DNA from 2 places in the Bradyrhizobium sp. HKCCYLRH3073 genome. Region 2 is predicted to be linked to the other one. Evidence: riboswitches for the same ligand, from Rfam matches in the RefSeq annotation. Region 2 holds a riboswitch; the other holds the start of a gene.
What was found. A riboswitch is a leader RNA that binds a small molecule or an ion and turns the genes downstream of it on or off. The one in region 2 is predicted to bind cobalamin.

Region 1 (14,799 bases), on a different contig from region 2:
ACCGCTGAAGCGTGGCTGGACGACCGGCAGCTGCGCCACGGCTGCGGCGCGCGCCGCCTACGAGCTGCTGATCACGGGCAACTGTCCTGCCATGGTCGAGATCGCCCTTCCGGGCGGACGTCGTGTCGGCTTTGCGATCGCGATGCATGAGGCCGACGGCATCGAGGCCACCGCGGGCGTGGTCAAGGACGCCGGCGACGATCCTGACGTCACGCATGGTGCGCTGGTCAGAGCAACCTTGCGGCGCGGTGCAGACAATTCCGGCGTAACGTTCCGCGCCGGCCCCGGCGTCGGCACCGTGACACGACCGGGATTGCCGCTGCCGCCGGGAGAGCCTGCGATCAATCCGGTGCCGCGCGAGATGATCACGGCGGCGATTGGCGAAGCCTCGGCAAAGCTCGGTGCGACAGGCGACGTGGCCGTCGAGATCTCCATTCCCGGCGGCGAGGAGCTCGCCAGAAAGACGCTCAACCCGCGGCTCGGCATCGTCGGCGGCCTGTCGATCCTCGGCACCACGGGAATCGTGGTGCCGTTCAGCTGTGCTGCCTGGATCCACTCCATCTATCGCGGCATCGACGTCGCGCGCGCGGCCGGCCTGCCGCACATCGCCGGCGCGACGGGAAGCACATCCGAGAAGGCCGTGCAGCGGCTCCATGGCCTGCCGGAGACGGCGCTGATCGACATGGGCGATTTCGCCGGCGGCATGCTGAAATATCTGCGACGGCATCCGGTCGCTCGCGTCACCGTGGCCGGCGGCTTCGCCAAGATGACCAAGCTCGGCCAGGGCCTGCTCGACCTGCATTCGCGCGCCGGCGAGGTCGATCTCGGCTGGCTGGCGAACACGCTGCATGACGCGGGTGCGCCGGCCACGCTGGTCACGAGCGCACGCACGGCCAACACCGCGCTGCAGGTGCTGCAGGAGTCCCAGCGGGTCGGGTTTCCTGCCGGAGAGGTGGTCGCGCTCGCCGCCTGGACGACGGCGCGGCGTGCGCTGGGCGACAACGACATGGCCCTCGACATCGCCGTGTTCGACCGCGACGGCCGGCTGGTCGGACAAAGTCATGGACCGGCTCAATCCCCTCTCCCGCGGAAGCGCCGCTGATAGTCGGCATCGTACAGCGCGCTGTTGCGAAAATCCTCGGTTGCGAGTGCGCGGCCCACCAGGATCAGCGCGGTCCGCTCCACGGCGGAAGCCGCGGCCTGGCCGACGATGGTCGCCAGCGTGCCGGTCAGGACCAGCTGGTCCGGCCAGCTCGCGCGATAGACGATCGCGACCGGACAGTCGTCACCGTAATGCGGCCGCAGCTCCTCGACGACCTTGTCGAGAACGTGGATCGAGAGATGGATGGCGAGCGTGGCGCGCGACTGCGCGAACAGCGAAAGCTGCTCCGTGTCCGGCATGGCCGACGCGCGGCCGGAGGTCCGCGTGAGCACCACCGATTGGGCTAATCCCGGCAAGGTCAATTCGCGACCAAGCGCGGCCGCCGCCGCCGCGAACGACGGCACACCGGGTGTGATCGTGTAGGGAATCCGCAATGCATCCAGGCGCCGCAATTGCTCGCCGAGCGCGCTCCAGATCGAGAGATCGCCGGAATGCAGCCGCGCCACGTCGTCGCCCGCGAGCGTGGCGCGCTCGATCTCGGCCACGATCTCGTCGAGCGACATCGGTGCCGTGTCGACGATACGTGCGCCGGGCGGGCAATGATCGAGCAGCGCTCGAGGGACCAGCGAGCCCGCATAGAGACATACCGGACAGCGCGCGATCAGGTCACGGCCGCGCAAGGTGATCAGGTCCGGGGCGCCGGGACCGGCGCCGATGAAGTGCACCGTCATGGCGCACGCTCCGCATCGATGGCCGCCTCGCCCTCCGCCAGCGCGCAGGTCGCTGCGGCGTTTGCGACGCGCGCCAGGACCAGCCGGGCATTCGCGCCGGCGGCAGCCAGCGCCGCCGTCTCGGCGACCGAAGGTACACCCTTCAGGCGCCTGACGCGATCGCTTCGCGTGATCGCGCGATCGGCGACAGCCGCCATGTCAGCAGAGGCCACTCCGACGAGCGGGCGGCCAAGCCGGCGCGCGGCGCTGATCACGCTGGGTTCGCTGACCTTGTCCGCCGCCGTGGCGAGCACCGCCACGTCTGCCGGGGCGAGGCGTGCAAGCGAGAGCGCCTGTGCGATCACCGCCTCGATGTCTGCGACGCTGGCGGCACGCCGGCAACCGATTCCGAGCGCGATCATGGTTTCGTCACCCGCCACTGCGTGATCGGCATGGCCTGCCGCCAGCCGTGCATGCGGCCGACCGGCTCGATGCGCGAAACCGCGATGCGGATCAGTTCACCGCCATGCTGGCCGAACAACGCGCTCAGCCGCGCCTCGCCTTCGAGCGACACCACGTTGGCGACGAGGCGGCCGCCGGGTTTCAGCCGCGACCAGACGGCTTCGAACACACCCATTTCCGAAATGCCGCCGCCGATGAAGACCGCATCGGGCGCTTCCAGATCCGCCAGCACCGCCGGCGCGCGTCCCATCACCACCTTCAGCTCGGGAGTGCCGAGCGCCAGCGCGTTGCGCATCGCCCGGCCGGCCCGGTCCTGCCGCGCCTCGATCCCGATCGCGCGCAGCGAGCCGTGCCGCAGCAGCCACTCGATTGCCACCGCGCCCGAGCCCAGCCCGACGTCCCACAGCAGTTCGCCTGGACGCGGCGCCAAGGCCGACAACGTCACGGCGCGAACGTCACGCTTGGTCAACTGGCCGTCATGCTCGAACAGGTCATCGGCAAGACCGGCGGTCAGCGGGATCACGGGCGCATCAACCTCCGCGTCGACCTCGATCGCGATCGTCGTCAGCGGATGGATATCGGAGAGATCGAACGCGTCAGCTGGCGCGCCTCGCACCCGCTCGTGTGGGCCGCCGATCGCTTCCAGCACCGTCAGGCGCGAACGTCCCATGCGGCGCGAGGTCAGCAGCGCGGCGAGCCTTGCGGCAGTGGATCCATCCCAGGCCAGCGCCAGAATGCGCGCCCCCGGCGCAAGATGGCGGATGATCCCTTCCAGCGGGCGGCCGTGCAGCGTCACCTGCGCCACGTCCTGCAGCGGCCAGCCGAGCCGTGCCGCCGCGAGGCTGAAGGCCGAGGGCTGCGGGACGCACAACATCTCGGCGGGCGCGAAACGCTGCATCAGCTGCTTGCCGACGCCGTAGTTGAAAGGATCGCCGCTTGCGAGAACGACGACGGGCTCTCCCCGTCGCGCCGCGATCTGATCGAACGCGAGCTTCAACGGGCTGGGCCAAGCCAGCCGTTCCCCCGCGATCAACGGCGCGGCAAGCTCGAGATGGCGCGCGCCTCCGACCACGAGCGCCGCCTGCGCGATGAGACGTCGTGCGGACGTCGAGAGACCGCCAACACCATCCTCGCCGATCCCGACGATGGACAGCCAGCGCTGCGCGTTGCAAGTTGCGGCCGAGTTCACCATGGACACTGCCCCGCATGCGTATTCTCATTCTTGGCGGGACGACCGAGGCTTCGGAGCTGGCGCGGCTGCTCGCCGGCGACGACCGGTTCGCAGCGACGCTCTCGCTCGCCGGCCGCACCGCCGTGCCCAGACCGCAGCCGCTGCCGACGCGCATCGGCGGCTTCGGCGGCATCGCCGGACTGGAAGCCTGGCTGCGGGATCATGCGATCGACGCCGTCATCGATGCCACGCATCCCTACGCCGACCAGATCTCGCGCCATGCGGTCGCAGCCTGCCATGCGCTGTCGGTGCCGCTGGCGTCGATCCGGCGCGCGGCCTGGCAACGCCAGGCCGGGGACCGCTGGATCGAAGTCGGCAGTGCCGACGACGCGGCTTCCGCGCTCGGAACGGATCCGGCGCGTGTATTCCTCAGCCTTGGCCGCCTGGAGCTCGCAGCCTTCGCAGCAGCCCCGCAGCACCACTACGTCGCGCGAACCATCGACCCGCCTGGCGACGTCGCGTTGCCGCCCGACATTCGCTTCGTCCACGATCGCGGGCCGTTCGACGAGCCGACAGAGCAAGCCTTTCTGACCCAAGAGCGCATTGCCTTTGTGGTATCGAAGAACTCCGGAGGCGCGGCCACGTATCCGAAGATCGCAGCCGCGCGGCGGCTCGCGATTCCCGTGGTGATGATCGCAAGACCCGACAAGCCGCATGGCATCGCGCTGGACGGCGCGCGAGCCGCATTGCAGTGGCTGGAGGCACAACTGGTTCATGCCCCGCCCTCAACCTCACGGCGCAGCGTATAGACAAACGGCGACTTTCCCTCGCGCGCGATCAGGCGCGTGGCGCTCGATCCGATCAGCACAAGCGTGCGCATGTCCGCCTTGTCGGGATCGACCTCGCCCAAGGTGGTGATGATCCGTCCGACATCACCACTGCCCGCGGCCCTGACCATGACGACGACGGTCGAAGCCGGCTTGATCTGGCGCAGCAGCGCGAACGCCTCGCCCAGCTGATGAGGCCGCGCTTTGGACAGCGGATTATAGAGCGCAACGACGAAATCGGCCGCGGCGGCCGCCTCGAGGCGACGACGGATGGTCGTCCAGCTCTTGAGATTGTCGGACAGCGAGATCGCACAGAAGTCGCCGCCGAGCGGCGCCCCGACCTCAGCCGCGGCCGCCAGCATCGCGGTGACGCCGGGCTCGACGCGGATGTCGAGGTCGCGCCACGCCGCTGGTCCCGCCTCGACCGCTTCGAACACCGCCGCGGCCATCGCGAACACGCCGGGATCGCCGCCCGACACCACCGCGACCTGCCTGCCGTCGCTCGCGAGCGCGAGTGCGTGGCGGGCGCGGTCGAGCTCGACGCGATTGTCGCTGGCGTGCCGGATCTGGCCCGGACTCGTTGTGGTCACCCTGTCGAGATACGGTCCATAGCCGATCAGATCGGTCGCGCTTGCGATGGCGGCCGCGGCGGCGGGCGTGATCAATTCGGCCCGCCCCGGGCCGACGCCCACGATGGTCAGCGTGCCCGTCATAGCCGTCGCCCCTGCCCGGGGATCAGGATCATCGAGAAATAGGGACCGCGGTCCAGCTCCACCTCGGCCAGCGGCGCGACGCGCTGCGCCTCCATCGTGCCGCGCTCGACATAGAGCGCGCGATCGAGCAATCCGGCGCTGATGATCGCGCGCTTCACCTTGGCGAGGTTGCGCCCGACCTTCATGATCACGGCAGCCTCGCAACGCGTCAGCCGATCATGCAGGACGTCCTCGCCCAGTGTGCCCGGCAGCACGGAGAGGACGTCGTCGCCCCAGGTGATCGGAACGTTGGCCTTGGTCCAGCAACCGGACATGCCGGTGACACCCGGCACGACCTCGACCGGATGATCGTGCTCCAGCCGCCGCCACATATGCATGAACGAGCCGTAGAAGAACGGATCACCTTCGGACAGCAGACCGACCGATCGCCCCGCCGCCAGATGCACGGTGATGCTGTCCGACGCGCGCCGATAGAAATCGGCGATCTCTGACTGATAGGACGGGTCGGCGACCGGCAGTTCCTCCGTGACCGGATATTCGAGCCGCAGCTCGTGGCGGCCGGCTTCCATCAATGGCGCCACGATCCGCCGCGCGTTGCCTTCCATGCCGCGCTTGGCAAAGAACGCCACCACATCGACGGACCGGACCAGGCCCGCGGCGCGCAAGGTCAGATAACGAACGTCGCCCGGACCGACGCCGATGCCGTACAGCGTGCCGGGATGAGCCGAGCCCGCGATGGTGTCTAAGAGGCTCATTCGACGTCGCTCGCGATGGCATTCACCGCGGCGACCGCCATCGCGCTGCCGCCCTTGCGGCCCTTCACGATCAGATACGGCACCCGGCCATCGGCCGCGAGCGCCTCCTTGGACTCCCGCGCTCCAACGAACCCAACCGCCGTCCCGATCACCGCAGCCGGTCGCGGCGCGCCCTGATCGAGCATGTCGAGCAGATGAAACAACGACGTCGGCGCATTGCCGATCGCCACCAGCGCGCCGCCGAGATGCGGCCGCCACAGCTCCAGCGCCGCGGCGGATCGGGTGGTCCCAAGCTTCGCGGCAAGCGCGGGCACCTCGGGTGCCTCGAGCGTGCAGATGATCTCGTTCTTCTCCCGCAGCCGCGCCCGCGTGATCCCCTGCGCCACCATCTTGGCATCGCACAGGATCGGCGCGCCGCCATCGAGCGCCGCCCGCGCCTCCGCGGCGAAATGTTCGGACATCGCGATGTCGGAGGTGATCTCGACCATGCCGCAGGCATGGACGATGCGCACGGCGATCTTCTCTTCCAGTCCCTGGAAGCGCGACAGGTCGGCCTCGGCGCGGATGGTCGCGAACGAGCGGCGGTAGATCTCCGCGCCGTCCTTGATGTAGTCGCGGAGCTCAGACATCGGCCTTTTCTTTCGTTTCGAACAACCCGTCGACGTCGATCTCGGCGGGATCGAGCATGCCGCAGGGCTCGCTCTTCACCGTGCCGTGGCGGACGATGTGATAACATTTGGCCTCGCCGACCAGCACGACGTCCGCGGCCGCCGATCGCGCGCAGCCCTTGGCGCAGCCGGAGACGTGCAGCGTGCCGTTGAATCCCGTCCGGGCCATCGCATCGGCGATCATGCGGGCATGCTGCCGCGTCGCCAATTCCGTGGACGGACAGCAGCCGGCGCCCGAGCAGGCGTCGATGCGCATCAGTGGATCGGCGTCGTCGACGACCAGGCCGAGCCGGGCTGCGTCCGCCACCAATTGCCCTGCACTCACGGCGCCCGCGACGACATATAGCGCACGCCATGGTGACAGGCGGACCTCGGCGACATCATGTGCCGCGAGCACGGCCGTAAGCCGCGCCAGCGCGTCGCTATCGATGCGGCCGAACGGCACGCCGAGACCGACGGCGCAGGTTTGATCCGTGAGAGCAATGACGCCGCAATGTCGCTGCCCCATGGCGGCTGACGGTGGCGCGATGTCGGAAACGTCAAGGTTCAGCTCTGCGCTGACCGCGGCGATCGCGGACGGCGGCAACGTCGCGGAGCGGCGCGTGGGGCTAAGTTGCAGCACCAGCCGCGCGAGGTGAACGGCCGTCGATGCCGCGTCGATCACGGCTGTCGTTCCGAGCCACACGGGATCATCGGAACCCGCAATGCCGACGGCGACACGCCTCCCCCGAGTGCCGCCACAGGCGACGAGACGAACATCCGCGGCGAGCTCCGTCAGCGGCAGCCGGCCGCCGCCGTCCAGCGCAAAGCCGAACTTGGGCGGCAGCGCATGGAGCGTCTGATCCGAGGCCAGCAACGTCTCCAGCTCGGCCGCGACGGGTCGCATGTCGGCCCGTTCGGCCGGGTCGTGTCCCGCCAGCGGATTGACGACGATGTTGCGGATGGCTTCGCGCTCGGCGCTGTCATCGAGCAGGCCGAGTGATGCCATCAGCTCCCACAGCGGCACGAGCGTCTCGGACGATACGCCACGTATCTGCAGATTGGCGCGGCGCGTGAGGTCGATCTCGCCGTTGCCGTAACGCCGCGCGGCCTCGGCAAGCTCGCGCAGCGTCGACACCGGCAGCGCGCCGCCATGCGGCCGGACGCGAACGATCAACCCGTCGCCGCTCGGCATCGGACGCCGCGCGCCCGGACACCAGCCCTTGATCTCGACCGCGGCGCTCACGACACGCTCTCCTTTTGCGTGAGGCGCGCGCGAGCCTGCACGATCTCGTCAGCGACCGCATTGCGGCGCGGCACCCAAAGCTGCCGGCGCAGCGCATCCTCGAACCGCGAGACGATCGCGGCGACGGCCGCAGGATTGCGCGCGACCATGCCGTCCAGCACAGCTTCGTCACGCAGCAGCGCGCCATGCGCCAGATCGAACAGGTGCTCGGCGACGGCATCGGAGGTGGCCGCAAAGGCATAGAGCGCGTCGACGCCCTGCGCGATCTCGGCCACGCCGCGATAGCCGTGAGCGAGCATTCCGTTGATCCACCGCGGATTGGCGAGACGGCCGCGGACCACGCGGGCAATCTCCTCGCTGAAGCTCCGCGCCGTCGGCGCCTCCGGACGGCTGGTGTCGAGATGCAGCAGCGCGGGCGACGCGCCAAGCGACGCTGCGGCGGCGGCAAAACCTCCGGCGAAATCGGCGACCTCCTCGCCATCGAGCAGGTCGCGCTCACGATCGTCCTGCGGATGCACGAGGGCATCGGCGCTGCGGACGCGGGCGCGAAACGTGTCGGAGGCCGACGCGCCGTCATGCGCTCCGCCAAAACTGTAAGCGGTGCTGTCGAGATACGCCTCGCCGAGCTGCGACCGGCTCGTCCAGTCCATCCCGAGCGCGAGATCGGAGGCAACGGCGCCGTAGCTGCCGGGCGCGCCGCCGAACACGCGCGCCAGGCTCTCGCCGCGCCGCCGGGCCGCGGCCAGCGGATTGTCGGCATCGTCCTCGTCGAGCGCCGCCACCTTCTGCACGGCGAGATCGAACAGCGCGATCTGCGCTTCGAACAGGTCGCGGAACAGCCCCGAGATCCGCAGCGTCGCATCGATGCGCGGGCGATCGAGCATCGCCAACGGCAGCACATCGACGCCCGTGACGCGATTGGAGTTGAGATCCCAGCGCGGCCGCACGCCGAGATAAGCCAAGGCCTGGGCCAGATCGTCACCGCCGGTACGCAGCGATGCTGACGCCCAGAGATCGAGCATGAGCGCGCGCGGGTAGTCGCCATGGTCCTGCAGATAGCGCCGGATCACCTCGTCGGCGGCGCGCTGGCCGACCAGAGCCGCAGTGCGGGTCGGAATCGCGCGCGGGTCGATCGCAGTCAGATTGCGGCCCGTGGGCAGCACGTCGAGACGGCCGCGGCTCGGCGCGCCGGCGGGACCGGCGGCGACGCGCCGGCCATCGAGCGCGGCGAGCAACGCGCTGCGCTCGGCCGCCGCGCTCCCGTCAATCCGGGCTGCGATGTCGGCGCGATCGATAGTCGCTGCCGCCTGTCCCGTGGCCGCAATGATCGCATCGGCCAACAGGCCGGTCGCCGCCGTGTCGGGCGCCTGCCCGAACACGTGCAGGCGGTCACGCACCGCGAGCTCCTTGATGTCGCAGAGCTGCGCATCGAGCTGCGCGATCGCCTCGCGTCCGGCCATGGCACGGTCGAGCCCGCAATCGGCGGCCAAGCCGCTCTGCCAGGCCCGCGCGACGATCTCCTCCTCGAGCAGCTTCAAGCGGCGTTTGTCGAGACCATCCGCCTCGGCATACTCCTCGACCAGCCCCTCCAGCTCCAGCAAGGGTCCGTGCAGGCCGGCCTGCGACAGCGGCGGCGTCAGATGCCCGAGCGTCAGTGCCGACAACCGCCGCTTGGCCTGCATCGCTTCGCCGGGATTGTTGACGATGAAGGGGTAGATCACCGGCAACGGGCCCAGCACGGCCTCCGGCCAGCACGCGCTCGAGAGCGCCAGCGCCTTGCCCGGCAGCCATTCCAGCGTGCCATGCGCACCCAGATGAATCAGCGCATCGATCCGCTCGGCCTCACGAAGATGCGCGTAGAGCGCGACGAAAGCGTGCCGCGGCGGCACGCTGGTGTCGTGATAGCCGGACTTGCGGTCGGCGCGATGGCCACGATCCGGCTGCAACAAAATCAGCAGTTTTCCTGTACGCAGCACCGGGAAACGGAACGCGCCATCCCGGAATGCCGGGTCGACATCCGCCTCTCCCCAGGTATCGTGCAAGGCGCGCTGCAGATCATCCGGCAACAGCGCCAGCGCGGACCGATAGGTCGCGAGCGGCACGACGAGCTCATCTGCCTGGTCCCGCAGCAGCGCTTCGATGTCGTCGGCGATCGGCGCTGCGCGGCCGATGTCGTACCCGCTGTCCGCCAACAGCCGCGCGATCGCGGCCGCGCTTGCGCTGGTGTCGAGCCCGACCGCATAGCCGCGGCGGCCGCCGCGTGCCGGATAATCGGACAGCACCAGCACCACGCGCCGTTCGCTGGCCGGCAGCGCGCGCAATTGCGCCCATCGCGCCGCGAGCCGGGCGACGTAAGCAATACGGTCCTGTTGAGGCACATAACGCATCGCGCTGAACTGCAGACGCTCGTCCGCCGGCGCTTCGCCCTTGAACGCAATCGGGCGCGCCAGCAGCCGGCCGTCGAGCTCCGGCAGCACGACATTCATCGCAAGGTCCGTCGGCGACAGTCCACGCGCCGAGGAAGCCCAGGCTTCCTCGGTGCTCTGTGCCTGGATGATCTGCAGAACCGGCGCGTCCGCGAGGTCGAGCGCCGTTGTGCCGTCCTCGCGCTGCGCCGAGAACGCGGTCGCGTTCAAGATGACCGCAGGACGCCGGTGCCGGACCAGTCGCGCCAGCGCATCGCCGATGCTGGGATCCTTCAGGCTGGTCACCGCGACCGCGACCGCCGCCAGCCCTTCGGCTTCGATCGAACGCATCAATTCCGCAATCCCGGCCGTATCGGCGGCGAGCAGGCTCGCACGGTAGAACACGATCAGCGCGCTCGGCCGTGCATCATCGTGGCTGCAGAGGTCATCGATGCCGACCGCGCCGCGGTCGCGCGTAAAGCCGACGATCGGACCGATCGCGATCGGCTCGGCAAACGGCGCGTCACGGCCAAGCAGGCGCGCGAGATAACGCAGCGCCTCGCGCGCATTGCCGACGCCGCCCTCGTGCAGATAGCCGTAAAGCCGCGACGTCGCGTCGTGCGGCAAGGTCGAGAGCGCATCGAGCCGGTCGTCGGCGCGATCGTCGCCCGGCAGTGCCGCGAACAGGATGTTGCGGCTGCGGCACACCGACGCGATGCGCTCCAGCCCGTAGCGCCAATAGTCGAGCCCACCGAGACAACGCACGACGACGGCGCGCGCCCCGAGCACGACGCGGTCGACATAGAGATCGACCGACATCGGATGCTTCAGCCGCTTCAGGCTGGCGAGGCGCAGGCTGGGCAGCTCGGTCGACGTCGCGGTCCAGGCTTCGGCCAACGCCGACAGGTCGGTGTCCGAGAACGACAGCACGACGATCTCGGCCGGCGACTGCGCAAGATCCACGGCCTGTTCGAGGTCGTCGAGATCCCCGCCCGTTGTCGCCAGCAGGTGCATCGGTGACGCCTACCCTGTGATCAGGCTCTGGATGGCGGCGGCATCGAGGCCGCGCTCGCCGATGATCACCAACCGCCCCTGCCGCGATTCGCCCGAGCGCCACGGGCGCTCGAACTGGTGCTGAATGCGGCTGCCCACGGCCTGCACCAGGAGGCGCAGCGGCTTGCCGGCAACTTCCACGAACCCTTTCACCCGCAAGACATCATGCGCATCGACGGCGGCCGCGATGCGGTCGACGAGCGCATCGGGCGAGGCCTGCGCCGGGACGTCGAGCACGAAGCTCTCAAAATCGTCGTGATCATGCTCGGCCTCGTTGTCGTGATGCGACGGCCGGGCGGCGAGATCATCCTCCGCCGCGGCGCCGAGCCCGAGCAGCACCGACGCCGACAGCCTGCCATGCTCGGTCGCGATCACCTTGACGGCGCGCTGCACCTTGGCGGCAATCTCGGCGGCGACATCCTTGCGCTGCTCCTCGCTCATCAGATCGCTCTTGTTCATCACGACGAGATCGGCGCACAGCAGCTGGTCCTCGTAGACCTCCTCCAGCGGGTTGTCGTGATCGAGCGAGGCATCGGTGGCGCGCTGCGCCGCGAGCGCTTCCGGATCGTCGGCGAAGCGGCCCGCAACCACCGCCGGGCCGTCGACGACCGCCACGACGCCGTCGACCGTGACACGCGTCGCGATCTCGGGCCAGTTGAAGGCCTGCACCAGCGGCTTCGGCAGCGCCAGCCCCGAGGTCTCGATCACGATATGCTCCGGCGGCTCCTTCTGGTCCAGCAGGCTCCTGAGCGCGGGAACGAAATCGTCGGCGACGGTGCAGCACAGACAGCCGTTCGACAGCTCGACGATGCGATCCTCCGGACAGTCCGGCACGCCGCAGCCTTTCAGGATGTCGCCGTCGATGCCGACGTCGCCGAACTCGTTGACGATGATGGCGAGCCGGCGGCCGTTCGCGGTCTCGATCAGATTGCGCACCAGCGTCGTCTTGCCGGCGCCGAGAAAACCGGTGACGATGGTGCAAGGCGTCTTGGCGAACGACTTCGTCATGGCGATGCGATCTCTCGGTTTCAGCGTGGCGCCGACAGCGCAGGCACGCGCGCGACGGTGTTCTTGCGGATGTATTCCGGGCGCTCGCGCCAGGCCGGCAGGCCCGCATCATGGCGCTGATGCAGCTGCGCGAATGCCAGCACATCCCGCGCATGCAGATCCGGATCGAGCGCGCCGAGCACATAGGTCCATTTGCCCGGCGCTGTCACCGCAACCGTGCACGCACGATTGCAGTTCGACAGGCACTCGACACCGACAACGGTGACGCCGGCGCGCTGCGCGGCCGGCACCGTCTCGATGGCTGCGAGCAAACGGGCACCGGCCCGCGGCTCGTCCGGCGGCGCAGCTTCAGGCGCCTGCGTGCGGCAGGTGACGCAGACGAACAGCGTCGTCTCTCCAGTCTCCGATGCGATCATCAATCAGCCGATCACGCCGGCGGCCGTTGCGGCGGCAACGCCGCCCACCAGCACGATGGCAGCGCCCGCGAGCCGCAGCGCCAGCGGCGCAGCCGCCTTGGCCTTCGCCGACAGCAGCCTGGTGCCGAGGAACGCACCGGCCGCGATGACGGTCTGGATCACGAGCAGCCCGGCGAGATAGGCTCCAAGCGGAGAGTTCTCGGCGCCGACGATCGATTCACCCAGCGCATATCCGTGGACGAGGCCGGTCACGGCGAACAGGCCGGCAACCGGCAACACGCCGAAACGCCCACGCATCACCACCACCAGCCCAACCACGGCGGTGGTCAGGCCGACCAGCAGCTCGGCAGCCGGGATGTTGGCCTTGGCCACATGCAGGCCGACGCCCGCGATCATCGCGGTGGTGAAGGCGAGCACCGGCGCGAAGCCGCGGCCCAGAAGAGCTGCAACGATGCCTGCGCCCACGATCGCCGCCAGATGGTCGATTCCGATGATGGGATGGCCGAGGCCGGACAGCATCCCCTGCGCAAACGTCTGCGGCAGCTTGCCGCCCATCATGTGATGCGCGAAGGCGGGATCGGCGGCGAGCAGCAACAGGCTCGCGGCTGCAAAGATCGTGGTACGGGTCAACTTCATGGCCGTCTCCGTCGCTTGCCGGCTCCCCAGAGGACCGGACGATGCGCTGCATCCGACGGCATCCCGCCCATCCCGGCGGGATCAGAACCAGCATCGCGACTCCCCGCGCGACGGGTCGGCCAACAGCAATGTCGACGGCAGGTCTCCTGGCTCTCGGGTCGCTGCATCAGGCCACCTTCCCGGTTTCCCAGTGGTGTCTTGGCCTCACACTCGCCGATTACAGTTGCGGGGGCAGCCACGGCCTTGGGTCAAGAACCCGCACCGTGTTCCCTAAATCTCTCCTTTCGGAGAACCGTCATCTGTTAGATACGGGTCGCGTCAAAGCCCGTCAATCGGAATCGTCCCCATGGTCCCTGCCCCGCCGCACCCCGTCCTGCCGCGCCTGACGCTGGTGCTCGGCGGCGCGCGCTCGGGCAAGAGCCGCCATGCCGAGGCCATCGTCACCGCCGTTCCGCCGCCCTGGACCTATGTTGCGACGGCGCAGGCGTTCGACGCCGAAATGACCGACCGGATCGCCCAGCACAAGGCGCGCCGCACCGAGGGATGGCAGACGCTGGAGACCTCGCATGATCTAGCTAGCCTCGTCCGGGCAAGCGGAGATTCGGGCACGCCCATGCTGATCGATTGCCTGACGCTCTGGCTCAGCAATGTGATGCTCGCCGACATGGACGTGCCGGCCAGATGCGCCGAGTTGATCGACGCGCTCAGGAACGCGCATGGCCCGATCGTGGTCGTGTCCAACGAAGTCGGACTGGGCATCGTGCCGGACAACGCGCTCGCACGCGCCTTTCGCGATGCCCAGGGACGATTGAACCAGGACGTCGCGGCCGTGGCCGATCGCGTAATCCTGATGGCGGCAGGACTGCCGTTGACTTTGAAGTGACAAGGAGAACATGCCCGTGACCGAAAGCGCCGACGATTCACGCCACAAGGCGAAGATGGAGAACCGCAAGGCGGTGCAGGATGCCGAGGTCGCCTCCAAGACCGTGGAGAAGGGCCTGCTCATCGTTCACACCGGCAAGGGCAAGGGCAAATCGACGGCGGCGTGGGGCCTGATGCTGCGCGCGATCGGCCGCGGCTTTCGCATCGGCGTCGTGCAGTTCGGCAAGGGCGCGTGGGAAACCGGCGAGCGCAAGGCGATCGAGACGTTCGGCGACCAGGTGTCGTGGCACACGCTCGGGGAAGGCTTCACGTGGGAGACCCAGGATCGTGCGCGCGACGTCGCCGCGGCCGAGCGCGCCTGGGCCAAGGCAAAGGAGCTGATGGCGGATCCGTCGATCCGGCTGCTCGTCCTCGATGAGCTCAACATCGCGCTACGCTACGATCACCTTGATATCACCGACGTCGTCGCCACGCTCGCAGGGCGCCGTCCCGACCTGCACGTGGTCGTCACCGGCCGCAACGCCAAGCCGGAGCTGATCGAGGCCGCCGATCTCGTGACCGAGATGAACCTCGTGAAGCATCATTTCGCGGCCGGCGTGAAGGCGCAGGAAGGCATCGAGTACTAGGCTCATGAGCGCGCGCGCCATCATGTTCCAGGGCACCGGCTCCGACGTCGGCAAATCGCTGATCGTCGCGGGGCTCGCGCGTGCGCTGACCTTGCGCGGCCTGAAAGTGGCGCCGTTCAAGCCGCAGAACATGTCGAACA
Region 2 (14,799 bases):
GGCAAGGCGCTGGTGTGAGTTCGGCAGGAGTGATGGTGCGGTGATGGCACGCGCGTTCGGCAGTCTGGCTCTCAACCTCTCCCCGCTTGCGGGGGCGCGACGAGCTTCGCTCGCGCTGAGAGGTCGGATCGCATCGCCAGATGCGATCCGGGTGAGGGGGGACAGGTCTCACCACGCGCACGTCCCGTGCGTCTGCCCCTCACCCCGACCCTCTCCCCGTAAGAACGGGGAGAGGGAGCGCAGCGGCGCCTGGAGCTGTCCGCTTCTGACAAATGAGCAATTCCATGTTCACGCTCGCTGAGCTCGAAGCCGCCCACGCCATCGTCGCCGCCGCGGTGCCGGCGACGCCCGCGCATGCGTGGCCGTTGCTGGCGCAGCGGCTGGGGACGCACGTCGTCGTCAAGCACGAGAACCACACCCCAGCCGGGGCCTTCAAGGTGCGCGGCGGGCTGGTCTATGTCGACAGCCTCAAGCGCACGCAGCCCGATGTCCGCGGCCTGATCACCGCGACCCGCGGCAATCATGGCCAGAGCATCGCCTTCGCCGGCCGTCGCAACGGGCTGCCGGTGACGATCTACGTGCCCCAGGGCAACTCGGTCGAGAAGAACCGCGCGATGGCGGCGTTCGGCGCCGAGCTGATCGAGCATGGCAGCGACTTCCAGGAAGCGCGCGAGGAAGCCGGGCGCCACGCCGCGCGCGACGGCCTGCACATGGTGCCGTCGTTTCATCGCGATCTCGTGCGCGGCGTCGCGACCTACGCGCTGGAGCTATTGCGCAGCGTCCCCGATCTCGACGTGCTCTACGTCTCGATCGGCCAGGGCTCCGGAATCTGCGGCTGCATCCTGGCGCGCGATCTCCTGGGCTTGAAGACCGAGATCGTCGGCGTGCAGTCGACCGAGGCGCCGTCCTACGCGCTGTCGTTCGCTGCGCGCACGGTGGTGACCACCAACAGCGCCGACACCCACGCCGATGGTCTCGCCACGCGCAGCCCGGATGCGGATGCGCTCGCGATCATCCTGAAAGGCGCCTCGCGGATCGTGCAGGTCAGCGACGCCGAGATCGCCGAGGCCGTGCGCATCCTGTGGACCGACACCCATAATCTCGCCGAAGGCGCTGGTGCGGCGTCGCTCGCAGCCGCCTTGCAGGAAAAGGGCAGGCTGGCCGGCAAGCGCGTCGGTCTGGTGCTGACCGGCGGCAACATCGATCTCGATTTGTTCAGGCGCTGGGTGATGCCCGCGGCCACGCATGCCGAATCGGGGGCCGCATGAGGAGCTCGCAACTCGCCACAAACACAGCCGTCATGCCCGGGCTTGACCCGGGCATCCACGAACCGCGCGCTCGACGCTCGACGTGGATGGCCGGGACAGGCCCGGCCATGACGGTTGAACTAGCACGGGGACACCAATGAACCAGCCAGCCTCCGCCTATTTCATCGAAGACCGCCACGATCCGAACGAAACGCACACGCTTGCCGTGCTGGTGCAGAACGAGCCCGGCGTGCTGGCGCGGGTCATCGGCCTGTTCTCGGGGCGCGGCTACAACATCGAGAGCCTCACCGTCTCCGAGACCGAGAGCCAGAAGCACCTGTCGCGCATCACCATCGTCACGACCGGCACGCCGATGGTGATCCAGCAGATCAAGCATCAGCTCGACCGCATGATCCCGGTCTATCGCGTCGTCGACATGACGCTGACGAAACGCGCGATCGAGCGCGAGCTGGCGATGGTCAAGGTGCGCGGCATCGGCGAGCCGCGCGTCGAGGCGCTGCGGCTGGCGGATGCGTTCCGCGCCCGCGTGATCGACGCCACGACCGAGAGCTTCGTGTTCGAGATCACAGGCAACACCGACAAGATCACGCAATTCATCGATCTGATGCGTCCGCTGGGCCTGGTGGAAGTCGCCAGGACCGGCATTGCGGCGATCGGGCGGGGACCGGAAGGGATGTGAGCCATGCTGGCGCGCGACTGGTACTACAACGAACGCAACCGGATCGGTCTCGATCATGCCGTGGCCTCGATCTACGGTTCGGGCGACGATGCCGACGAGCGTGCGCGCGCCGCGTTGAAGATGCTCGGTGTCAAGCCGGGCTGGCGGGTGGCCGACATCGGCTGCGGCAATGGCGTGCTGGCGACGGAAGCGGCGCTGATGGGGGCCGTGGTGGACGCCATCGACATCTCGCCGGCGATGCTGGCGCTGACCAAGATCTACACCCGCGACCGCCGTACCGCGGTGCGGATGCATTCGGCGGGGCTGCTGTCGTTCGCCTATGAGGCTGCCACCTATGACCTGATCGCCAGCGAGTTCACGCTGCATCACCTGCCAGACTTCTGGAAGGCGGTGGCGCTGGCGCGGATCTTCGCGGCGCTGAAGCCGGGCGCGCAGTTCTTCCTGCGCGACATCGTCTATGTCTCCATGCCCGACGGCGCGGAGCGCTCGGTTGAGCAATGGGCGGATTTCAACATCAAGAACCACGACCTCGCCCGCGACAGCGTCATCACCCACATGCGCGACGAGAACTCCACCTTCGCCTGGGTGATGGAGCGCATGCTGGCCGAGGTCGGCTTCGTCACGATCTCCGCCGATTACCACGCCCCGATGCACGCGACCTACGTGCTGCAGAAGCCGGCGGGGCAGGGGTAGCTATGAGCGGCAGATTCGTGAGTCTCACTTTCGCGCAGGCGACGGTGCGCTCCCTCTCCCCGTTCTTACGGGGAGAGGGTCGGGGTGAGGGGCAGCCGCACGGGGAGCGTTCGCCGTTAGACCTGTACCCCCTCACCCGGATTGCATCTGGCGATGCAATCCGACCTCTCCCCGCAAGCGGGGCGAGGTTGCACTGCCCGCGCCGCGACAGGCGCGGCCGCCATGCGCAGGTGACCGCAAGTCAGTGCTTGCTTGCGGCGAGAACGTCCTGATGTCCCAGCAGCTCCTCATCGCCTTCGTCACCTTCGCCTTCGTGATGGCGTTCACGCCGGGTCCGAACAACATCATGCTGCTGTCGTCGGGCGTGACCCATGGCTTCCGCCGCACGGTGCCGCACATGATGGGCGTCAGCTTCGGCTTCGCCTTCATGGTCGGCGCGGTCGGCTTCGGGCTGGCCACGGTGTTCATCCGCTACCCGGTCCTGCAAGACGTTCTGAAATATCTAGGCGCGGCCTATCTGATCTACCTGGCGGTTGCGATCGCCTTGTCCGGATCGACCAAGCCTGAGGACACCACGCCGCGCGGCCCGATGTCGTTCTGGGGCGCGGCGCTTTTCCAGTGGGTCAACGCCAAGGGCTGGGTGATGGTGATCAGCACCATCACCGCCTATGCCGCGATTGCCAGCTTTCCGGCCAATGTCGGGCTGCAGGTCGCGATCAGCTTCGTGATGGCGATCGGCTCGACCATCACCTGGACCCTGTTCGGCACCGCACTGCGGCCGCTGCTGAGCTCCGACCGTGCGGTCCGCGCCTTCAACATCCTGATGGCCGCGCTGCTGCTCGCCTCGCTCTATCCCGTCTTCATGGACGCATGAAGGACGCCGCCGCCATGCGAGATCGGGGTTTCCAACGGGACCCAAAATGCTCTAGACACGGGCCGGATTTCGTCCGGGCGCAGCCGCCCGTGCCTCACCCAAGCGTCTGACTTTTCAGCCAATTCCGGCCATCTCAAAGAGGAAACGACAATGCGTGTCTACTACGATCGCGACGCCGATCTGAACCTGATCAAGGGCAAGAAGGTCGTCATCGTCGGCTATGGCAGCCAGGGCCACGCCCACGCGCTCAACCTGAAGGATTCCGGCGTCAAGGACGTCGCGATCGCGCTGCGCAAGGGCTCGGCCTCGGCCAAGAAGGCCGAAGGCGCCGGCTTCAAGGTGATGGAAGTCGCCGAGGCCGCCAAGTGGGCCGACCTGGTGATGATGCTGACCCCCGACGAGCTGCAGGGCGACATCTATCGCGAGCACCTGCACGACAACATGAAGCAGGGCGCCGCGCTGGTGTTCGCGCACGGCCTCAACGTGCACTTCAATCTGCTCGACCCGCGCGCCGATCTCGACGTGCTGATGATCGCGCCGAAGGGCCCCGGCCACACCGTCCGCTCGGAGTACCAGCGCGGCGGCGGCGTGCCCTGCCTGATCGCGATCGCCAAGGATTCCTCGGGCAACGCCCATGACCTCGGCCTGTCCTATGCGTCGGCGATCGGCGGCGGCCGCGCCGGCATCATCGAGACCACCTTCAAGGAAGAGTGCGAGACCGACCTGTTCGGCGAGCAGGCGGTGTTGTGCGGCGGCCTGGTCGAGCTGATCAAGGCCGGCTACGAGACGCTGACCGAGGCCGGCTACGCGCCGGAGATGGCCTATTTCGAGTGCCTCCACGAGGTCAAGCTGATCGTCGACCTGATCTATGAAGGCGGGATCGCCAACATGAACTACTCGATCTCCAACACCGCCGAGTACGGCGAGTACGTCACCGGCCCGCGCATCATCACGCCGGAGACCAAGGCCGAGATGAAGCGCGTGCTCGACGACATCCAGTCCGGCCGCTTCGCGCGCGACTGGATGCTGGAGAACAAGGTCAACCAGACCTCGTTCAAGGCGACCCGCGCCAAGCTTGCCCAGCACCCGATCGAGGAAGTCGGTGCCCGCCTGCGCGACATGATGCCCTGGATCAAGAAGGGCGCGCTGGTCGACAAGAGCAAGAACTGAGCTTGCGACGACGATCGGATATGAGAACGGCGGGCCGAGGCCCGCCGTTTTTGTTTGGTGGCTAGGAGATGGTCGCCGGTCAGGAGGCCGCGCGGCGCGAGACCAGTGGGGTCAGCAGGCGGACGATCTCACTGACCGCGACGAGGCCGACCAGCCAGGCGGCGCTGGTCAGGCCGAGGCGGGCGACGATCGGGAGCGCGAAGCTTGCGGCCCCGCCGAGTGCGGGCGTGGCGGCCAGCAGCACCAACTCATAGGCGGCGTAGGCACTGAGGAGCGCGACGGCAAACGCGGCCGGCGCTGGTCCCGTGCGCAAGGCCGCCAGCGCCATGCGGGCTATGACGGTGGCGCTGAGCGCCGCGACGCCGATCATGGCGCCCCAGGCCAGCGTGTTGGCATCGACCGGATAGTGCAGCGCGCCGAAGCCGACGCCCTGGTTGACCAGCCAGGCGCCGAGCATCACCGGCAGCGCCATGCGCAGCGGCAGCATGGCGGCGGCGATCACGGCGAAGGCCGCAAACGGCGTCGCGCAGGCGAACACGAAGCTCGCCAGCGCGCAGGCCGCTGTCAGCAGCGCGAAGCAGAACGCAGCGGCATGCCGTTGCGGAACGGGCGCGAGGCGAGCCCCGGAACCAGATCGGGCGAGAACGTCGAGAGTCATGGAACATCTCCTTCTATTGCGATTGTAGTCCATTTCGGCAGCTTCTGTCAGCCGCCGGGAGGTTGGTCGGCAGCGTCACTGCACACCGGAGCTCGCCACCCGGAGGCCGCCGAACACGCCGAAGCCCGGCGCGAGGAATCCGGTCGGGTTCTGGTAGTGACGGTTGAACAGGTTATCGATCCGGCCGAACAGCTTGACCTGGTTGGACAGCGCGTAGTCGCTGCGCAGGTTGACGACCGTATAGCCGGGCGCGACCAGGCCGGTGGTCATGCCGTCGCGGCTGACATCGAGCCAGTCGCTGATCCTCAGCACGGTGGCCGACAGGCGCAGCGCATCGATCGGCTGCCAGGTCGCGGTGGCGCTCCATTTTTCCTTCGGCCGCCGCAATAGCTGCTGGCCGGTGGCCGCATCGACCGCGCGGGTGAAGGTGTAGTCTGCACGCAGCGAGATCCGGTCGGTGAGATCAGCCGTCACGAAGCTCTCGGTGCCTTCGGTGGTCGCGAGGCCGACATTGGCGTAGGAGGTGAAGGTCGCGTTGAAATTGATCAGGTTGGTGATGCTGTTGTGGAAGTAGGTCGCGCCGAAGCGGATGCGATCCGAAAACAGCGGCTGTTCGAAGCCGGCGTCGTAGCCGGTGCTCTGCTCCGGCTTCAGGTTGGGATTGGCGAAGAAGTTGAAGGCCGGAAAATCCTGGTGCAGCTGGCTCAAGGTCGGCGCCTTGAAGCCGGTGCCGTAGCTCGCCTTCAGCTTGGTCCCGGTGACCGGCAGGATCACCGCCGGCGCGATCCGGAAGGTGCCATGGCCGCCGAATTGCTCGTTGACGTCGTTGCGCAGGCTCGCCACCACGAACCAGCGTTTGGCGAACTCCGTCTGCAACTCGATGAAGCCGGCCTTGTTGCCGTTCTCGGCGGAAAGATCAGTTGTTTTCAGCCGCTCGGTCTGCTGCTCCAGCCCGACGACGAGATTGTTGTGCGGCGCCAGTTCGGTCACCGCGTGCCAGTCATATTTGATGCGTTCCCCCGTGGCGACCGCGGCCACGGGATTGCCGGCCGTCAGATCCGACGACCAGTTGTTCACGTAGTTGACGCCGAAATAGTTCCTGATGCGGCCGCCGAGCAGCGACCACACGGCTTCCTCGCGCGTCGCCAGCTGGTGGACCGTGTGGTTGCTCCTGATAGCATCGGGAGCGCTCGGAAAGCCGCTGTCGCCGGTGAACAGCAGCGTGGCGTCGGCGTATCGAATCACCGAGTTCAACGTCCAGGCCTCGTTGAGATCGACGCCGAGCTTGGACGAGGCGGTCACGTTGTCGTAGGCGTTGCCGATCGCCTTCTGCCCGGCCGGGAGCAGCTGCCACGGCGTCACCGGCACGTCGCCGGCGTGCAGGTGCGCGACATTGACCGCGTAGTTGACATTACTATGTGAGCCGCTGACGCCGGCCGACTGGTTGAAGGTCTTGAACGACCCGCTCTCGACCGAGGCGGTCGCCCGCGCCGGGCCGTCGCCCTTGCGCGTGATCACCGAGATCACGCCGCCGATCGCATCGGAGCCGTACAGCCCGCTCTGCGGCCCGCGCAGCACCTCGAGCTGCTGGATGTCGGCGGCGAGCAGATGCGCGAAATCGAACGCACCGTTGCTGTTGGTGACGTCGCCGACGTCGATGCCGTCGATGATGAGCTTGGTGTGGTTGGCATTGGTGCCGCGCATGAAGACGTTGGTCTGGCCGCCCGGGCCGCCGGCCTGCACGACGTTCAATCCGGGGACGGTGCTCAGGATGTCCGGCACCGTGCGGGCCTGCTGCGCGGCGATGTCCTTGTCGGTCACCACCGTGATCGCATTCGCGACGTTGGCGACCGGCGTCACGATGCCGGCCGGGCTGACCGCGACGGGCGGGCTGGCCGGCGATTCCGGCTTTGCCGCCGGCATCTGTTGATGCGCGGCGTTGCCGGCTCTGCGGGGGATGGCCGGTTTCGGAGCGATCGGCCGGTGCGGCGGGTCGACCTCGACCGGCGGCAGCAGATCGGGCGAGGCGGATTGCTGCGCCGTTGCGGGGGAGGGACCGAGCAGCGCGAACGACGAGAGGAGGCATAACGACGACAGAAGGGCGCGACGGCGCCTGGCATGGGGAACGGGAGACACGAGTGACCTCGGCATGACGTCAGTGGCACGTCACCGCGAACGAGGTCTCATGCACGCCTTTGCAGGCCTGCCTGAAAACGATGCCAATAACGCCCCGACCGGCATCCTCGCGTGTGACCACGGCTGACGGCAGGTCTCCTGGCTCGCGGGTCGTCACCTCCACGTCGCCTTCCCGGGACCGAGATTTCCCAGTGGCCTCTGACGCGAGATTCGCCGCTTACAGTTGCGGGGGCAGCTGCGGCCTTCGGTCACGTCCCTTGCGAGACGTCTCCGGCACCGCATTCCCTATTGAGCCCCGGTCGAGGGGCACCGTCGCCGTCACCGTAGGAGTGCGGGCGCACCAAAGTCAATCCGGCGCCCGGCGATCTCCTGGCGATAACGCGCTGGAGTGGATTGCGTGTGGCGAACTCTCTCGGCCGCCGCGTTCGGCGTGAGATACCCGGCGCCCGCGACGCCCCACAGCTGTCGTTCGCAGGGACGACAGCGGGATGTGAGGCGCGAATCAATTCCGGCACGGATCGCTTGCGAGCGCCGCTTACTTCTCGACCTTGTTGTGCACCATCCAGAACCTCAGCGTGCGCTGGGCGGTGTCGAGGGACAGGCGGGAATAGTCGCGCTCGGCGAGCTTCAGCGTCTCGGTGTCGATGGCGTGCTTGATGGGGCGGTGGGTGAGAATCTTCGCGACCACCGACCAGGCCAGCCCGGCGGCGCGGCAAGGGATCAGCACGATGTCGGTGCGCGGGCCTTCCATCACCTTGGCGATCATCTCGGTCGGGACGTTGTTGAGCAGGCCGAGCGCGGCTGACACCTCGCCGAAGCGGCGGGTCTCGGCGAAGAAGGCGATGGCGGCATCGTTGAGCTCGTTCAGCCCCTTCATGCGCTTGACGGCCTCTTCGGCCAGCGTGAAGTCGCGCCCGACCAGGCCGCCGTCGCTGCGCGCAACGTCGGCGATCGCCTTGAGGATCTTCTTGATCTCCTGCTGCAGCGCCGGCGGCGCCGAGGCCATCAGCTTGGCGCGCACGGCTTCGGTCGCGCGGCGCAGCAGGTCGCGCAGATGCTTGGTGGGCAGGTCGACGCGCAGCCCGATGATCTCGGACAATTCGTCGTCGTCCTCGGCATGCGCCATCATCCCGGAATAGCCGGTCTCGGAGAAGCGCGCGGTCTGGTTGTTGGCGAGTTTGCGGATCACCCGGCGCTCGCCGCGGTCGACGATGATGTCGGTCACCGCCTCGGTCAGATGCGGGCGGCTGGAGATCGCCATCAGGTGATCCTGGCCCTTGGTCGCCGCGACCTCCACCAGCGTATGCTCGGTGAGCCGGCTCGAGTGCATCAGCACGTTCTCGGCCACCGAGATTTCGTCGTCGCGGGCGAGCTGCTGGATCAATTCGACGGGCGCATAGTCGACCGGCGCGAGATGCTTGCTGAGCTCGGCCCGCGCGCGGGTCTCGACCCGCGAGACCAGCATGCACAGCACGTTGTCGAACACCTTGATCTGGTCCTCGCTGAGGCGTTCGCCGTCATGCAGGAACAGGTTGGTGACCTGGCGCAGCGTGTTGACGCGCTTCGCCGAGGAGCCGCTGCGGACGGCCTCTTCGAGTTCGGTGATGATGGAGTTTTCTGAAAGCGGAAGCTGTTCTGGCTGTGACACGATCGCGCCCGTTGGTCCGGATTGCCGGAGCGACAGCAACGCGTGTGGGATCCGCTGCAAGGCTTTCGGCCGGGGCAGTTTTCGGCACGGGCGATAACAATGCGTTAGGGGCGGAGGGCGTAGTACTCCGGGGAAACACGGATACGGAAAATTAAGACGATACGCATAGAGGGGAAGACGGGTCGGAGCCCGGCGTTTCGGAGATTCGCCGGACAATCGATGGAATGAGGTGCGATCACCTCCTTGTAGACCCGGCGAAGACAGGCGAGCGAGGCGGAAAGGTTAACGATCTCATAAGGTCACAAACCTTCCTTCATCCAGTTTGGTCGCTGCCCTCGATCTCACGTCAGCTCTCATCCTCTCAAGCATTGAAACTTAAATCCCATTCTTGCCGCGGCCGTTTTGCCGACGCGCCGTGCGTTGCGTGCCGTATTCCGTTGTTCCGGGGCAGGCTCGGCGGGTGATGACCTCACGCGAAAAATCAGCGCCAGCATCTTGCCGCATCCCGTGCGATAATCGCCGCGCAAATCGTTGAGGTCCCCATGAAATCCGTCGTCATCACCGGCGCATCCACCGGCATCGGGTTCGCCTGTTCGAAGCACCTGCTCGCGCGCGGCTTTCGCGTGTTCGGCAGCGTTCGCAAGCAGGCCGATGCAGACCGTCTGCGCAGCGAGCTCGGCGCCAACTTCACGCCGCTGCTGTTCGACGTGACCGACGAGGCGGCGGTGAAGGCGGCCGCGGAGGAGGTGCGGGCGGCTCTCGCCGGCGAGGCGCTCGCCGGCCTGGTCAACAATGCCGGCATCGCCGTCGCGGGGCCGGTGACGGAGCTGCCGATCGCGCAGTTCCGCCATCAGATGGAGGTCAACGTCATCGGCCCGGTGATCGCGACCCAGGCGTTCGCGCCGCTGCTCGGAGCGGATCCCGCCATGAAAGGGGAGCGAGGCCGGATCGTGATGGTCAGCTCGGTGGCCGGGCGCAATGGCAACCCGCTGTTGGCGCCGTATTCGACCTCAAAGCATGCGATCGAAGGGCTGTCCGAGAGCCTGCGCCGTGAGCTGATGCTGTTCGGCATCGACGTGATCGTCATCGCGCCGGGCGCGGTGAAGACGCCGATCTGGGCCAAGGCCGACGAGGTCGACCTGTCGCCGTATCAGGCCTCGCCGTTCTTCCCGGCGTTGCAGAAGATCCGCGCCTTCATGCTGAATCTCGGCAAGTCCGGGCTGCCGGCCGAGACCATCGCCGCGCGGGTGGCCGACGCCTTGACCTTGCCGGCGCCCAAGGTGCGCTACGAGATCGCGCCCGACGCCATGAGGCAATGGATCGTGCGGGTGCTTCCGAAACGGACCGTCGATCGCATCATCGCCAAGCGGCTCGGCCTGATGCCCGCGACCAGGCCCTGATGCCGGCGATGACGACCATCGGCAAGACCCAGGCGGAGCTGACCCGCCTGGTCGAGGAGGACCTTCGCGCGCAGCCGGGCTGCGAGACCGCGCGCGTGCCGGCGGTTCATGCGCTCGACGTGCGCAGCGGCCGCAACTGGGAGATCCCGCACGTCGTTCTCGGCGACAGCCTGATCAGCGACGTCGACCGCGCCGTGATGAGCGTGCAGCGCCGGCTCGGGCGCGCGTTTCACCTGATCGACGATCCGGTCACGGCGTCGGACGCGGCAGCAACGCCGCAGGGCGACTCCTGAGCTTTCTCGCGGGGATGTAAGCCCCGCCGGCTCAGCTCAGCAGGCCCTGCCGCAGCGCCAGCCGCACCAGCTCGATGTCGGTGGCGACGCCGAGCTTGTCCTTGATCAGCGAGTGCAGGTTGGCAACCGTCTTCGGGCTGAGATGCAGCGCGGACGCGATCTCGTCCGTCGTCCGTTCGGCCAGCAGCATCTGCATCACCTCGAACTCGCGCGCGGACAGCACGTCGGCGGCGGCGCGCTCGCCGGAGAGGCGGCTGAGCGCGAGCTCGTGATCGATGTCGGGGCTGATCGCGATGCGGCCTGCCAGCACGTCCATGACGGCGCGCACGAGAGCCTCCGGCGGGCTGCTCTTGGTGACATAGCCGCGGGCGCCGGCGCGGATCGCCTGCACCGCGAAGCCGGCATTCTCATGCATGGTGAACACGAGGATGCGCGCGCCGCGATCCCATTGCCGGATGCGGCGGATGCCCTCGATGCCGCCGACGCCCGGCATCGTCAGGTCCATGATGACGAGATCGGGCCTGACCTCCTTGAACAGCCGGTAGGCTTCGGCGCCATCGGCGGCTTCGGCGACCACGCGCAGCCCCGGCTGCTTCTGCAGCATCGACCTGTAGCCCTCGCGGACCACGGCATGGTCGTCGACCAGCAGGATGGTGCCGGCGGGCGTCGTCATGCCGCGTAGGCCGTTTCCGGCTGCGCAGGCGAGAGGCCGGGCAGGGCCGGGAGCGGAATCTCGACGCGGAGGCGCGCGCCGCCGGACGTGGCCGCAAAACTCATCTGGCCCCCCATGGAGGCGACGCGCTCGCGCATGCCGAGCAGGCCCATGCCCGGCTTGTCGGGCGCATCGCCGGCAGGACCATCATCTTCGACGGTGAGCACGGTCGTGCTCTCGGGCGCCGACTGGGCCGGCCCGTCCTGAAGCGTCAACTGCAATCGCACGCGCGTCGCGCCGGCGTGCTTGACGGCGTTGGTGAGCGCCTCCTGCGCGATGCGGTAGACGTTGCTGGCGACGATGCCGGGCAGCCGGTCGACGTCGCCCGACAGGCTGATCTCGAACACGGTGCGGCCGTGCTGCCGCCGGTTCCAGCCGGCCACGAGGCCTTCGAGGCTGCCGGCGAGGCCGAGCTCGTCGACATCAGGCGGACGTAGCCGCATCAGCGCGCCGCGCAACTGCTCCATCATGTCGCTCGCGGTGCGCGCGATGCCGTCGCATTCGCCGACCAGAGCGGGGCAATCCTGCGCCGCGCTGTGACGGATCGACGCTGCGAGCGCCCGGATCGCCGCCAGCGACTGGCCGAATTCGTCATGCAGCTCGCGGGCGAGGTGGCGGCGTTCGTCGTCTTCCAGGGCAATCAGGCGCCGGGTCAATTCGCCGCGCTGCACCAGCGCCGTCTCCAGCCCCTCGGCGAGCTGATTGAAGGCATCGCGGATCGCCGAGAGCTCGGCGAGGTCGAACGGTGGCAGCCGCGCCGACAGATCGTTGGCGGCGATCCGCTCCAGCCCGGCGCGGATCAGCCGGGTCGGGCGCAGCGCGCGGGCCAGTGCGGCGTAGGCCAGCACGCACAGCAGCAGCAGCGCCGTCCCGAGTACCGGCAGCAGCCGGCCGAGCTCGCGCCAGGCGTCCGCGGTCATGACGCCGGCATCGATCCAGACGACCGCATCGCCGGTCCTCTCGCCGCGAAACCTGACTGGCCGTGCCGCTTCCCGGCCCGGATCGAACAGCCGCCGATACGGCATCGCGAAGGCGCGGGGCGGATCGTCCGCCTGCGCGTCCGCGCCGCCGCAGATCCGCTGCACGATCACGCCGTCGACGCCGCGATAGGCGATGCACAGCCCCGGTCCCATCGCCGCGGCCGCGACCGCGTCGAGATCGGGAAAGCCGGCCGGCGGGCTGTTGACCCAATGCATCTTGCTCTGCTGCAGTTGCAGCGTCCGGGCCGTGATCTCGGCGATCCGCGCGTTGCGCGCATGCACCGAGCGGTCGGTGTCGAACAGCACATAGGCGCAGATCGCCGCGAAGCAGAGCGCCGAGACCGCCGCGATGCGCAGCGTCAGGCGGTATTTGAGGTCGTAGCGGCTCCACATCTTCGGCGCGTCCATGGCAGCCCAGCCCGCCGGCATTTAACGGCAGAACCGCCCGGGCCAAAAGCGCCGCGGCCCGGTGGACAATGCGGTCGTGAAATTTTCCCGTGCCTCGCCGGGATCCTCGCCGCTGCAGTCATGCCGCGCCGGCATCTAGCTTCGGAGCGCCAGACATCGTTGCAGGGGAATCTCATGTCGAACCGCCGCCTCGTCCGTTGCCTCGTTTTCGCGCTTGCTCTCGCGGCCGGCCCGGTCCGCGCCGCCTCTGGTGATGTCCCGGCCGTGCTGGTCGATGATTTCAGCTATCTCGACACGTCCGGCGAGCCGGTCGATCAGACCGCAGCGCATCAGCGGCGGCTGGATGCGTTCATCGCCGCGCTCCGCCGCGATGTCGCCGCGGATGCGCGGCTGCGTCCGGTCAGCCCGTCCTGCGCTCCGTCCTGTCCGACCGATGCGTCGCCGGAGGCGCGGCTGCAGATGGCGGCGGCGGCCGGCGCCACCGTCGTGGTCACCGGTGGTGTCCAGAAGCTCTCGACCCTGGTGCAGTGGGCGCGGGCGTCGGCCATCGACGTCACGTCCCGTCGGGTGCTGTTCGACAAGGTCTTCACGTTCCGTGGTGACTCGGACGAGGCCTGGCAGCGCGCCGAGATGTTCGTCTCGCGCCAGGTTCGCGACGCGCTGGCGCCGCCGGAGCCGATCCGGCTGGCGCTCTTGCCATTCGAGCTCGACGACACCAGCGCAGGCGCTGCGCTCGGCGCGACGGAGTCCGACCAGAAGGGGCTGCAGGAGGCGACCGACGCGGTGCGGCAGCTGCTGGCGCAGTCCGGGCGCTACCGCCTCGTGGACGCCGCCGGCGAGATCAAGCCGGGGCAGCCGGTGCGTGAGTGCGACGATTGCGAGGCGCGAGTGGCGCGCGCGGTCGGCGCCCAGCAGTCGCTGCTCGGCATCGTCAGGCGGATCGGCCGCACCGAATACATCATCGGTTTTCGCGTCCGCCAGGCCGACAGTGGCACACTCGTCGTCGCCGGCGACAGCGGGCTGCGCCTCGGCGCCAATTATTCCTGGAGTCGCGGCGCGGTGCGTCTGGTGCGCGAGCGGCTGCTCGAGACCGGCTCGGAGCGCTGATCGCGGCCCGGCCATCGCTCCGGTCCCGGAGCTGTCGCCGGGAGCTGCGCCGGTCCGCCATGCCGGACGATCGGCGCGCGGCTCCGTGCAAATCCGGGCTGTTGTGATTTGTGACGATTTCATTACGGTCGAATGACAGGATCGGCTTCCTTGATCTGTCGGCATGCGCCGGCGAAGGGCGCCTGCTTTCGACCGGCTGATGTCACTGACCCCGAACGACCAACCGATCACCACGCTCGCCGCGGCGAGCGCAACACGCTCTGCCACCGTCCGGCTGTCCGCCGTCGCCGCGCCGCATGTGGCAGCGCTCGCTCTGATGCTGCACACCGAGACCGATTTCGGCTCGCGGCTCGGCTTCGTGCTGGCCTGGGGCATCCTGAACGGCTTCTGGCTGGTGCTGCTGCGGCGGCCTGCGGTGTCGGCCGCGCTGGCGCTGACCATGGTCGTGGTGCTGGTGCTGCTGTCGCAGCTCAAGCACGCTGTGGTCCAGATGACCGCGAACTTCGTCGACGTGATGCTGATCGATCACGACAGCGCGGCATTCCTGTTCACGATCTTTCCGAATCTCAAGCTGTCGGTGCTGGTGGCCGTCGCGGTCGTGTTGCCGCTGTTGGGGCTGCTGTGGTGGGCCGACCCGTTCCGGATCGCGCGGCTGCCGGCGCTCGCCGGCAAGCTCGCCTGCCTCGCGGCGCTGACGCTGTATTCGCTCAACTGGCGCGACGAGGCCTGGCGCGGCTACTATGACGACGGCTATCTGTCGAAATTCGCGCGCT

Region 1: linked by a shared signal. The riboswitch ahead of ACQR1X_RS31020 (HupE/UreJ family protein) and the one ahead of ACQR1X_RS27585 (TonB-dependent receptor domain-containing protein) in region 2 are both predicted to bind cobalamin.

What each region holds. Positions count from the first base shown of each region.
Region 1 covers NZ_JBNPUD010000023.1:14,838-29,636, reverse strand. The annotation lists gene ACQR1X_RS31080 (cobalt-precorrin-5B (C(1))-methyltransferase) at 1-1,102, shown strand, start outside; gene cobM (precorrin-4 C(11)-methyltransferase) at 1,072-1,833, opposite strand; gene ACQR1X_RS31070 (cobalamin biosynthesis protein) at 1,830-2,234, opposite strand; gene cbiE (precorrin-6y C5,15-methyltransferase (decarboxylating) subunit CbiE) at 2,231-3,466, opposite strand; gene ACQR1X_RS31060 (cobalt-precorrin-6A reductase) at 3,481-4,254, shown strand; gene cobJ (precorrin-3B C(17)-methyltransferase) at 4,218-4,985, opposite strand; gene ACQR1X_RS31050 (precorrin-2 C(20)-methyltransferase) at 4,982-5,740, opposite strand; gene ACQR1X_RS31045 (precorrin-8X methylmutase) at 5,737-6,369, opposite strand; gene cobG (precorrin-3B synthase) at 6,362-7,633, opposite strand; gene cobN (cobaltochelatase subunit CobN) at 7,630-11,052, opposite strand; gene cobW (cobalamin biosynthesis protein CobW) at 11,062-12,099, opposite strand; gene ACQR1X_RS31025 (DUF1636 domain-containing protein) at 12,120-12,515, opposite strand; gene ACQR1X_RS31020 (HupE/UreJ family protein) at 12,519-13,151, opposite strand; cobalamin riboswitch at 13,271-13,463, opposite strand; gene cobU (bifunctional adenosylcobinamide kinase/adenosylcobinamide-phosphate guanylyltransferase) at 13,498-14,034, shown strand; gene cobO (cob(I)yrinic acid a,c-diamide adenosyltransferase) at 14,051-14,659, shown strand; gene ACQR1X_RS31005 (cobyric acid synthase) at 14,664-14,799, shown strand, end outside.
Region 2 covers NZ_JBNPUD010000015.1:72,652-87,450, reverse strand. The annotation lists gene ACQR1X_RS27620 (acetolactate synthase 3 large subunit) at 1-18, shown strand, start outside; gene ACQR1X_RS27615 (threonine dehydratase) at 285-1,268, shown strand; gene ilvN (acetolactate synthase small subunit) at 1,405-1,947, shown strand; gene ACQR1X_RS27605 (class I SAM-dependent methyltransferase) at 1,951-2,640, shown strand; gene ACQR1X_RS27600 (LysE family translocator) at 2,912-3,514, shown strand; gene ilvC (ketol-acid reductoisomerase) at 3,665-4,684, shown strand; gene ACQR1X_RS27590 (hypothetical protein) at 4,764-5,342, opposite strand; gene ACQR1X_RS27585 (TonB-dependent receptor domain-containing protein) at 5,418-7,493, opposite strand; cobalamin riboswitch at 7,590-7,807, opposite strand; gene ACQR1X_RS27580 (DUF2336 domain-containing protein) at 8,014-9,126, opposite strand; gene ACQR1X_RS27575 (SDR family NAD(P)-dependent oxidoreductase) at 9,669-10,526, shown strand; gene ACQR1X_RS27570 (hypothetical protein) at 10,526-10,819, shown strand; gene ACQR1X_RS27565 (response regulator transcription factor) at 10,851-11,492, opposite strand; gene ACQR1X_RS27560 (HAMP domain-containing sensor histidine kinase) at 11,489-12,904, opposite strand; gene ACQR1X_RS27555 (DUF2380 domain-containing protein) at 13,094-14,026, shown strand; gene ACQR1X_RS27550 (sulfatase-like hydrolase/transferase) at 14,226-14,799, shown strand, end outside.